2 regions of the Lelliottia nimipressuralis genome follow, and region 1 is predicted to be linked to the other one. Evidence: predicted binding sites of a transcription regulator. Region 1 holds the regulator's gene; the other holds the start of a gene.

Region 1 (3,984 bases):
GCACTGCCTGGCACCGAACGCCGGTGGCGAACCGACCGGTGAACTGGCGGCTGCCATTAACGCCGCCTTCGGCAGCTTTGCGGATTTCAAAGCGAAGTTTACTGACGCAGCAATTAAGAACTTCGGCTCTGGCTGGACGTGGCTGGTTAAAGAGGCTGACGGTAAACTGGCTATCGTCTCAACGTCAAACGCGGGAACCCCACTGACCACCAGCGCGAAACCGCTGATGACCGTTGATGTGTGGGAACACGCGTATTATATCGACTACCGTAACGCTCGCCCGAACTACCTTGAGCACTTCTGGGCGCTGGTTAACTGGGAATTTGTGGCGAAGAACTTCGCGGCGTAAATGAGACGCAGAAGGGGCAGCCCTTCTGCGTTTTTTGATTACTCTGTGACGCGAACAGGTTCCGGCTGTTTACGGCCCGATGTCAGGACCAGCAGCAGACCGAGCGCCGCTATAATCGCCCCCATCACCGGTACAAAAGCGTATCCCAGCCCGCCTGAAATCACCGCCCCACCCGCTGCCGCACCCAGCGCATTCCCGAGATTAAACGCACCGATATTCACGGAAGAAGACAGGCCCGGCGCTTCGTGCGCCACACGCATGACGCGCATCTGCAATGGCGGAACCACGGCAAAGGTTGCAGCGCCCCACACCACCATCGCAATGGCCGCCCCAAACTCGTTGCGCGCAAGCCAGGGAATCGCGAGCATAATCACAATCAGCAGCGTTAAGAAGCCTTTCAGCGTCCCGGTGACCGAGCGATCCGCCAGTTTACCGCCGAGATAGTTGCCCAAAGAGAAACCGACGCCAATCAGCACCAGCATCGCCGTCACGAACAGCGGTGTGGCGTGAGTGATATCGTGCAGTACCGGTGAAATGTAGGTGTAGAGCGTAAACATCGCGCCCGCCCCGAGCACCGTGGTTAACAGAGCAGACAACACCTGTGGACGAACCAGCACCGACAGCTCTTTACGCACGTCCGGGCGCTCGCCCGCCTCGCCTTTCGGAAGCGAGAAGAACAGTGCAATCATCGCCACTACGCCCAGCCCTGCGGTTGCCATAAACGACATCCGCCAGCCAATGACTTCACCAAGCCAGGTCGCCGCCGGTACACCGCCAATATTGGCGATGGTTAGCCCCATAAACATGGTTGCCACCGCGCTGGCCTGTTTGTGTTTTGGCACCACGCTCGCCGCCACCACAGAGCCTAAGCCAAAGAACGCGCCGTGGTTCAGGCTGGTCAGAATGCGTGACAGCAGCAGCGTGGTGTAATCCGGTGACAGCGCCGAGAGCACGTTACCGAGGGTAAAAATCGCCATCAGGAAGATCAGCGCATTGCGACGGGCACGATGCGACAACAGCAGCGTCATGAGCGGCGCACCAATCATCACGCCAATGGCGTAGGCGCTGATCAGCATACCTGCGGCGGGAATAGAGACATCTACCCCTTTTGCGATAACCGGCAACAGTCCCATCGGGGAAAACTCGGTGGTGCCGATGCCAAAAGCGCCAATCGCCAGGGCAAGCAGGGGAAAATTGATTTTCATTGATTAACTACGGATGCCGTGTCGTCGCGCGACACGGGACTAAGATGTCAAAAGCATGACATCAATCACAAAAAATGAGAAGTTAACAAATTAGCAAAAGATTTTTGCCGTGCGGGTAACAATCAGGGAACAGGCAGGAGATGAGGGAGAGAACTCTCCCCCGCTTGAATCAGTGCAGCGCAGCGGTCAGACCCGCAGCGACAATCAGAGCCAGAACAATAATGGTTGTCGTCAGCGAAAACTTCAGATCGGTACTCATCAATTTTTCTCCTTTTAATCACCCCACGAAAAGTGAGCTTGCTCATTTTTACACAGTTTACCCCAAAAATCTTCCTGGATTTAGGCTGATAACCGTTTTTGCTCTTCCCCTTTTCATCAAGATAAGACAAAATTCCACGCTAAATTTATAAGCGTACCGGCCACTGACCCCCTCCTGACGTTCTGAGTCGTTTTCCCGGCGTATCGCAATTCACATTGCGAGATAAGGGTGAGAGAAGGCAAACGTTTACCTTTAAGTATTTCAGGAGTTTAAGATATGGTCTGGAGTGACATGTAATGGCAACAATTAAAGATGTGGCGAAACGCGCAAACGTTTCCACTACAACCGTATCACATGTAATTAACAAAACGCGTTTCGTTGCGGAAGAGACGCGCAACGCCGTATGGGCCGCCATCAAAGAGCTGCACTACTCCCCAAGTGCCGTGGCGCGTAGCCTGAAGGTGAACCACACCAAATCGATCGGCCTGCTGGCGACCAGCAGCGAAGCCGCCTATTTTGCGGAGATCATCGAAGCGGTTGAGAAAAACTGTTTCCAGAAGGGCTACACCCTGATTCTCGGCAACGCCTGGAACAGCCAGGAGAAACAGCGCGCTTACCTGTCGATGATGGCGCAAAAGCGCGTTGATGGCCTGCTGGTAATGTGTTCTGAATACCCGGAGTCCGTACTCTCCATGCTTGAAGAGTATCGCCACATTCCGATGGTGGTGATGGACTGGGGTGATACCCGCGCTGATTTTACCGATTCCGTCAACGATAACGCCTTTGAAGGCGGCTACATGGCAGGTCGCTACTTGATTGAGCGCGGTCACCGCGAAATCGGCGTCATTCCGGGTCCGCTGGAGCGCAACACCGGCGCAGGCCGTCTGGCAGGGTTCATGAAAGCGATGGAAGAAGCGCTAATTACGGTGCCAGAAAACTGGATCGTGCAGGGCGACTTCGAGCCGGAGTCCGGCTACCGCGCGATGCAGCAGATCGTCTCCCAGTCGCACCGCCCTACCGCAGTCTTTATCGGGGGTGACATCATGGCGATGGGCGCCCTTTGCGCAGCCGATGAGCTGGGTTTGCGCGTGCCGCAGGACATTTCCGTGATCGGGTACGATAACGTGCGCAACGCACGCTACTTCACCCCGGCGCTGACGACCATTCACCAGCCGAAAGACTCGCTGGGCGAAACGGCCTTCAATATGTTGTTGGACCGCATCGTCAGCAAGCGTGAAGAGTCGCAGTCGATTGAAGTCCACCCGCGCCTGATTGAACGCCGCTCCGTGGCCGACGGTCCGTTCCGCGACTACCGCCGTTAATCCCCCGAGGGGCCGGTTATTCCGGCTCCCTCAGCCACTCTCTGTTCAGCGTTTCGCTGTCTCCCAGATAATCCAGCAGCCACGCCAGCGCCGGTGACATATCGTTTTGCTGCCACGTCAGGCAACAGGCCGCATCCGGGAACGGGTTTTCCAGCGTCAGAGCCACCCATTCACCGCGATCGATGCGTGGACGTGCAAAATGCGCCGGCACCATTCCCACGCACAGCCCCGCAGAAAGACAGGTCGCCGACGTTTCCCAATCCGGGGCGACCACACGGCGTTGGTTATCCAGTAACCAGGTAATCCGTTTTGGCAGCGATCGTGAGGTATCTTCCAGCACCAGTGACGGCCAGTTGCGCAACGTATCATCGCTCAACGGGCCTGCAATGGCGGCCAGAGGATGATCGCGGGCGACAACGCAGGTCCAGCTCAGGGCTCCCATATCGCGAAATGCATAGCGACCACCCACAGGGATCGCCTGAGTCGCGCCGATCGCCATCTCCACCCTGCCGTCAGAGAGCGCATCCCACACGCCGTTGAACACCTCCTGCGAGACGCGCAGCTCCACATCAGAGAAGTGGCGATAGAAATCGACCACCATCTGTCGGGTGCGTTCGGGTTTGACGATGTTATCCACCGCAATGGCGAGATGCCCGCGCCAGCCGTTCGCAATCTGCTGGCACTGCTCGCGGGTGATCATCATTTTTTTGATAACAGATCGTCCTTCTTTCAAAAACCAGACGCCCGCTGGCGTCAGAACAACGTCGCGGTGACGGCGCTCGAACAGCGGAACCGCCAGCCACTCTTCAAGCTGACGCACCGTATAGCTCACCGCAGAGGGGACGCGAT
Region 2 (3,984 bases), 1.2 Mb from region 1:
GCGTTTTCGCGACGCGCAGGGCGAGCTGGACCATCTGCCGCTGCCACAGGTGCCGCAACCGAACGCGGCGACCGCACTGGCGGCTATCCGCGCCAGTGGTCTGGCGGTGAGCGAACAGGCGATACGAGACGGCATTCAGAACGCGCTTTTGCCGGGGCGTTTTCAGATTGTCAGCGAATCACCGCGTTTGATTCTGGACGTGGCGCATAACCCCCATGCAGCGGCCTATCTTGCTGAGCGCCTCAAATCCCTGCCAAAAACAGGGCGCGTACTTGCGGTTATCGGTATGCTTCATGATAAAGATATTGCGGGCACGCTGGCCTGCATGGAGACTGTGGTCGATTGCTGGTATTGTGCTCCCCTGGAAGGGCCTCGAGGCGCGTCGGCTGAGCAGCTGATGGAACATCTCGCGAAGGGCGAAGCTTATGAAAACGTGGCGCTGGCATGGCGCGCCGCGATGGCGGATGCTAAACCTGAAGATACCGTGCTGGTGTGTGGATCATTCCACACGGTGGCACATGTCATGGAAGTAATGGAGGCGGGGAGAACCGGTGGCAAGTAAGTTTCAGAACCGTTTAACAGGAACCATTGTGCTGGTTGCGCTGGGAGTGATTCTCCTCCCGGGACTGCTCGACGGGCAGAAAAAACATTATCAGGATGAGTTTGCGGCGATCCCGCTGGTGCCAAAACCCGGCGATCGCGACGAGCCAGACATGCTGCCTGCGGCCACGCAGGCGCTGCCTGCTCAACCTCCTGAAGGGGCGGCGGAAGAGGTGCGCGCCGGTGATGCGGCGGCGCCGTCGCTCGATCCTTCTCGTCTGGTGGCGAGTAACGCCGGTGAGCTGGACCCGGTTCCAGAACCCGTTGCACAACCAAAGCCTGCCGTGAAACCGGCAGAAAAACCGCAGCCGAAACCGCAGCGCGATAAAGCCAGCGAGCAGATCGCCGCCGCGACGGAAGCGCCACCGGAAAAACCGGTTCAGGAAGAGAAGCCTGCGCCAACCGGTAAAGCGTATGTGGTGCAGCTTGGTGCGCTAAAAAATGCCGATAAAGTCAATGAAGTGGTCGGTAAACTCCGCGGTGCCGGATATCGGGTTTACACTTCTCCTACCACCCCGGTGCAGGGTAAAATAACCCGCATTCTGGTGGGCCCGGATGCGTCGAAAGATAAGCTGAAAGGCTCGCTCGGCGAGCTGAAGCAGATTTCCGGGCTGAGCGGTGTGGTGATGAGTTACAGCGCGAACTGATGTGTGCGCATACCCCTCGTCCCGACGGGTGAGGGGATTGCTCCATACGGTCTTGAGGGCCGGGATGAGAGGCGGGAATTCGTCCAAAGAGGCGCAATAACCCAGCGGCGTTGAACATTTTTTCAGCGCCTTTTTTATTTACGCGCGGGAAGGAAATCCCTACGCAAACGTTTTCTTTTTCTGTTAGAATTCGCCCCGAACTGGATGACAGGGCGTTTAATCGTGGGACACATATGGTCTGGATTGATTACGCCATCATTGCGGTGATAGGTTTTTCCTGTCTGGTTAGCCTGATCCGTGGCTTTGTTCGTGAAGCGTTATCGCTGGTGACATGGGGTTGTGCTTTCTTTGTCGCCAGTCATTACTACACTTACCTGTCTGTCTGGTTCACGGGCTTTGAAGATGAACTGGTCCGAAATGGAATCGCCATCGCGGTGCTGTTTATCGCGACGCTAATCGTCGGCGCTATCGTGAACTACGTGATAGGTCAGCTGGTCGAGAAAACCGGTCTGTCAGGAACGGACAGGGTGCTGGGGATCTGTTTTGGTGCGCTGCGAGGCGCGCTGATCGTGGCTGCGATACTGTTCTTCCTTGATACCTTTACCGGGTTTTCAAAAAGCGAAGACTGGAGCAAGTCCCAGCTGATTCCACAGTTCAGCTTCATCATCAGATGGTTCTTTGACTATCTGCAAAGCTCGTCGAGTTTCTTGCCCAAAGTGTAAAACGCTTTGAGATGTGGCTTAACGAGGAAAAGACGAATGTGCGGTATTGTCGGTATCGCCGGTTTCATGCCGGTAAACCAGTCTATTTATGACGCGTTGTCGGTGCTTCAGCACCGTGGCCAGGATGCAGCAGGCATCATCACCATTGATGCCAACAACTGTTTCCGTTTACGCAAAGCGAATGGCCTGGTCAACGATGTATTTGAAGCCCGCCATATGCAGCGCCTGCAAGGCAATATGGGGATTGGCCACGTTCGTTATCCTACTGCTGGCAGTTCCAGCGCCTCTGAAGCACAGCCGTTCTACGTCAACTCACCGTATGGCATCACGCTTGCCCACAATGGCAACCTGACCAACGCGCATGAGCTGCGTAAAAAGCTGTTCGAAGAGAAGCGTCGCCACATTAACACCACCTCTGATTCTGAAATCCTGCTCAATATCTTTGCCAGCGAGCTGGATAACTTCCGCCATTATCCGCTGGAAGCAGACAACATTTTTGCCGCCATTGCCGCGACTAACCGCCAGATCCGTGGCGCGTATGCTTGCGTGGCGATGATTATCGGCCACGGTATGGTGGCATTCCGCGACCCTAACGGCATCCGTCCGCTGGTGCTGGGTAAGCGTGATTTGGGTGATGGCCGTACCGAGTATATGGTCGCCTCCGAGAGCGTAGCGCTGGATACCCTGGGCTTTGAGTTCCTGCGCGATGTCGCCCCGGGCGAAGCCGTCTACATCACCGAGAAAGGTCAGCTGTTTACCCGTCAGTGTGCGGAAAACCCGGTCAGCAATCCGTGCCTGTTCGAATATGTTTACTTTGCACGCCCGGACTCGTTCATCGACAAAATTTCCGTGTACAGCGCGCGCGTGAATATGGGTACCAAACTCGGTGAGAAGATCGCCCGCGAGTGGGACGATCTGGATATCGACGTGGTGATCCCGATTCCGGAAACCTCCTGCGATATCGCACTGGAGATGGCCCGTATTCTGGGTAAACCGTACCGTCAGGGCTTTGTGAAAAACCGCTACGTTGGCCGCACCTTTATCATGCCTGGTCAGCAGCTGCGTCGTAAGTCTGTGCGTCGTAAGCTCAACGCCAACCGCGCTGAGTTCCGCGATAAGAACGTGTTGCTGGTGGATGACTCCATCGTACGTGGCACCACTTCCGAGCAGATTATTGAGATGGCGCGTGAAGCCGGTGCCAAGAAAGTTTATCTGGCCTCTGCTGCGCCGGAAATTCGTTTCCCGAACGTCTACGGTATCGACATGCCGACCGCCAACGAGCTGATCGCACACGGTCGTGAAGTGGACGAGATTCGCCAGATCATTGGCGCTGACGGCCTGATTTTCCAGGATCTCAGCGATCTGATTGACGCAGTACGCGCTGAAAACCCGGACATTCAGCAGTTCGAGTGCTCCGTGTTCAACGGCATCTATGTGACCAAAGACGTCGATCAGCAGTATCTCGACTACCTTGACTCGCTGCGTAACGACGATGCCAAAGCCGTACAGATGCAAAACGATCTCGAAAGCTTAGAGATGCACAACGAAGGCTAACGCCCCGGCAAGTGAGGGCGGATGCCCTCACTTGCAACTCCCCGCAAAATCCTGCAAAGTCTGCCCTGAAGCAAGAAAGGGCGAAATCATGAAACAACTCATTGTAGGGATCTCCGGTGCCAGTGGCGCCATTTACGGCGTACGTCTGCTCCAGGTGCTGCGCGACGTGGCGGATGTCCAGACCCATCTGGTGATGAGCCAGGCGGCGCGTCAGACCCTTTCCCTCGAAACCGATTTTTCTCTGCGCGATGTTCAGGCTCTGGCCGACGTGGTGCACGATGCCCGCGATATCGCCGCCAGCATCTCCTCTGGCTCGTTTAAAACTGCCGGCATGGTTATCCTGCCCTGTTCCATTAAAACCCTCTCAGGCATCGTCAACAGCTATACGGACACTCTCGTGACCCGCGCGGCCGACGTGGTGCTGAAAGAGCGCCGCACGCTGGTGCTGTGCGTGCGCGAAA

What was found. The regulator PurR, encoded in region 1, represses purine synthesis genes. The targets are predictions, from matches to a motif close to CANGCAAACGTTTGCNTG.
Region 2: the regulator PurR is predicted to act here: its motif matches at 1,408-1,425, upstream of cvpA (colicin V production protein).

Annotation. Positions count from the first base shown of each region.
Region 1 is NZ_CP167172.1:1,963,121-1,967,104, reverse strand. It holds gene sodB (superoxide dismutase [Fe]) at 1-349, shown strand, start outside; gene ACB496_RS09220 (MFS transporter) at 388-1,554, opposite strand; gene ACB496_RS09215 (YnhF family membrane protein) at 1,724-1,813, opposite strand; gene purR (HTH-type transcriptional repressor PurR) at 2,110-3,135, shown strand; gene punR (DNA-binding transcriptional activator PunR) at 3,152-3,984, opposite strand, start outside.
Region 2 is NZ_CP167172.1:3,141,274-3,145,257, reverse strand. It holds gene folC (bifunctional tetrahydrofolate synthase/dihydrofolate synthase) at 1-562, shown strand, start outside; gene dedD (cell division protein DedD) at 552-1,247, shown strand; gene cvpA (colicin V production protein) at 1,481-1,969, shown strand; gene purF (amidophosphoribosyltransferase) at 2,006-3,523, shown strand; gene ACB496_RS15005 (UbiX family flavin prenyltransferase) at 3,612-3,984, shown strand, end outside.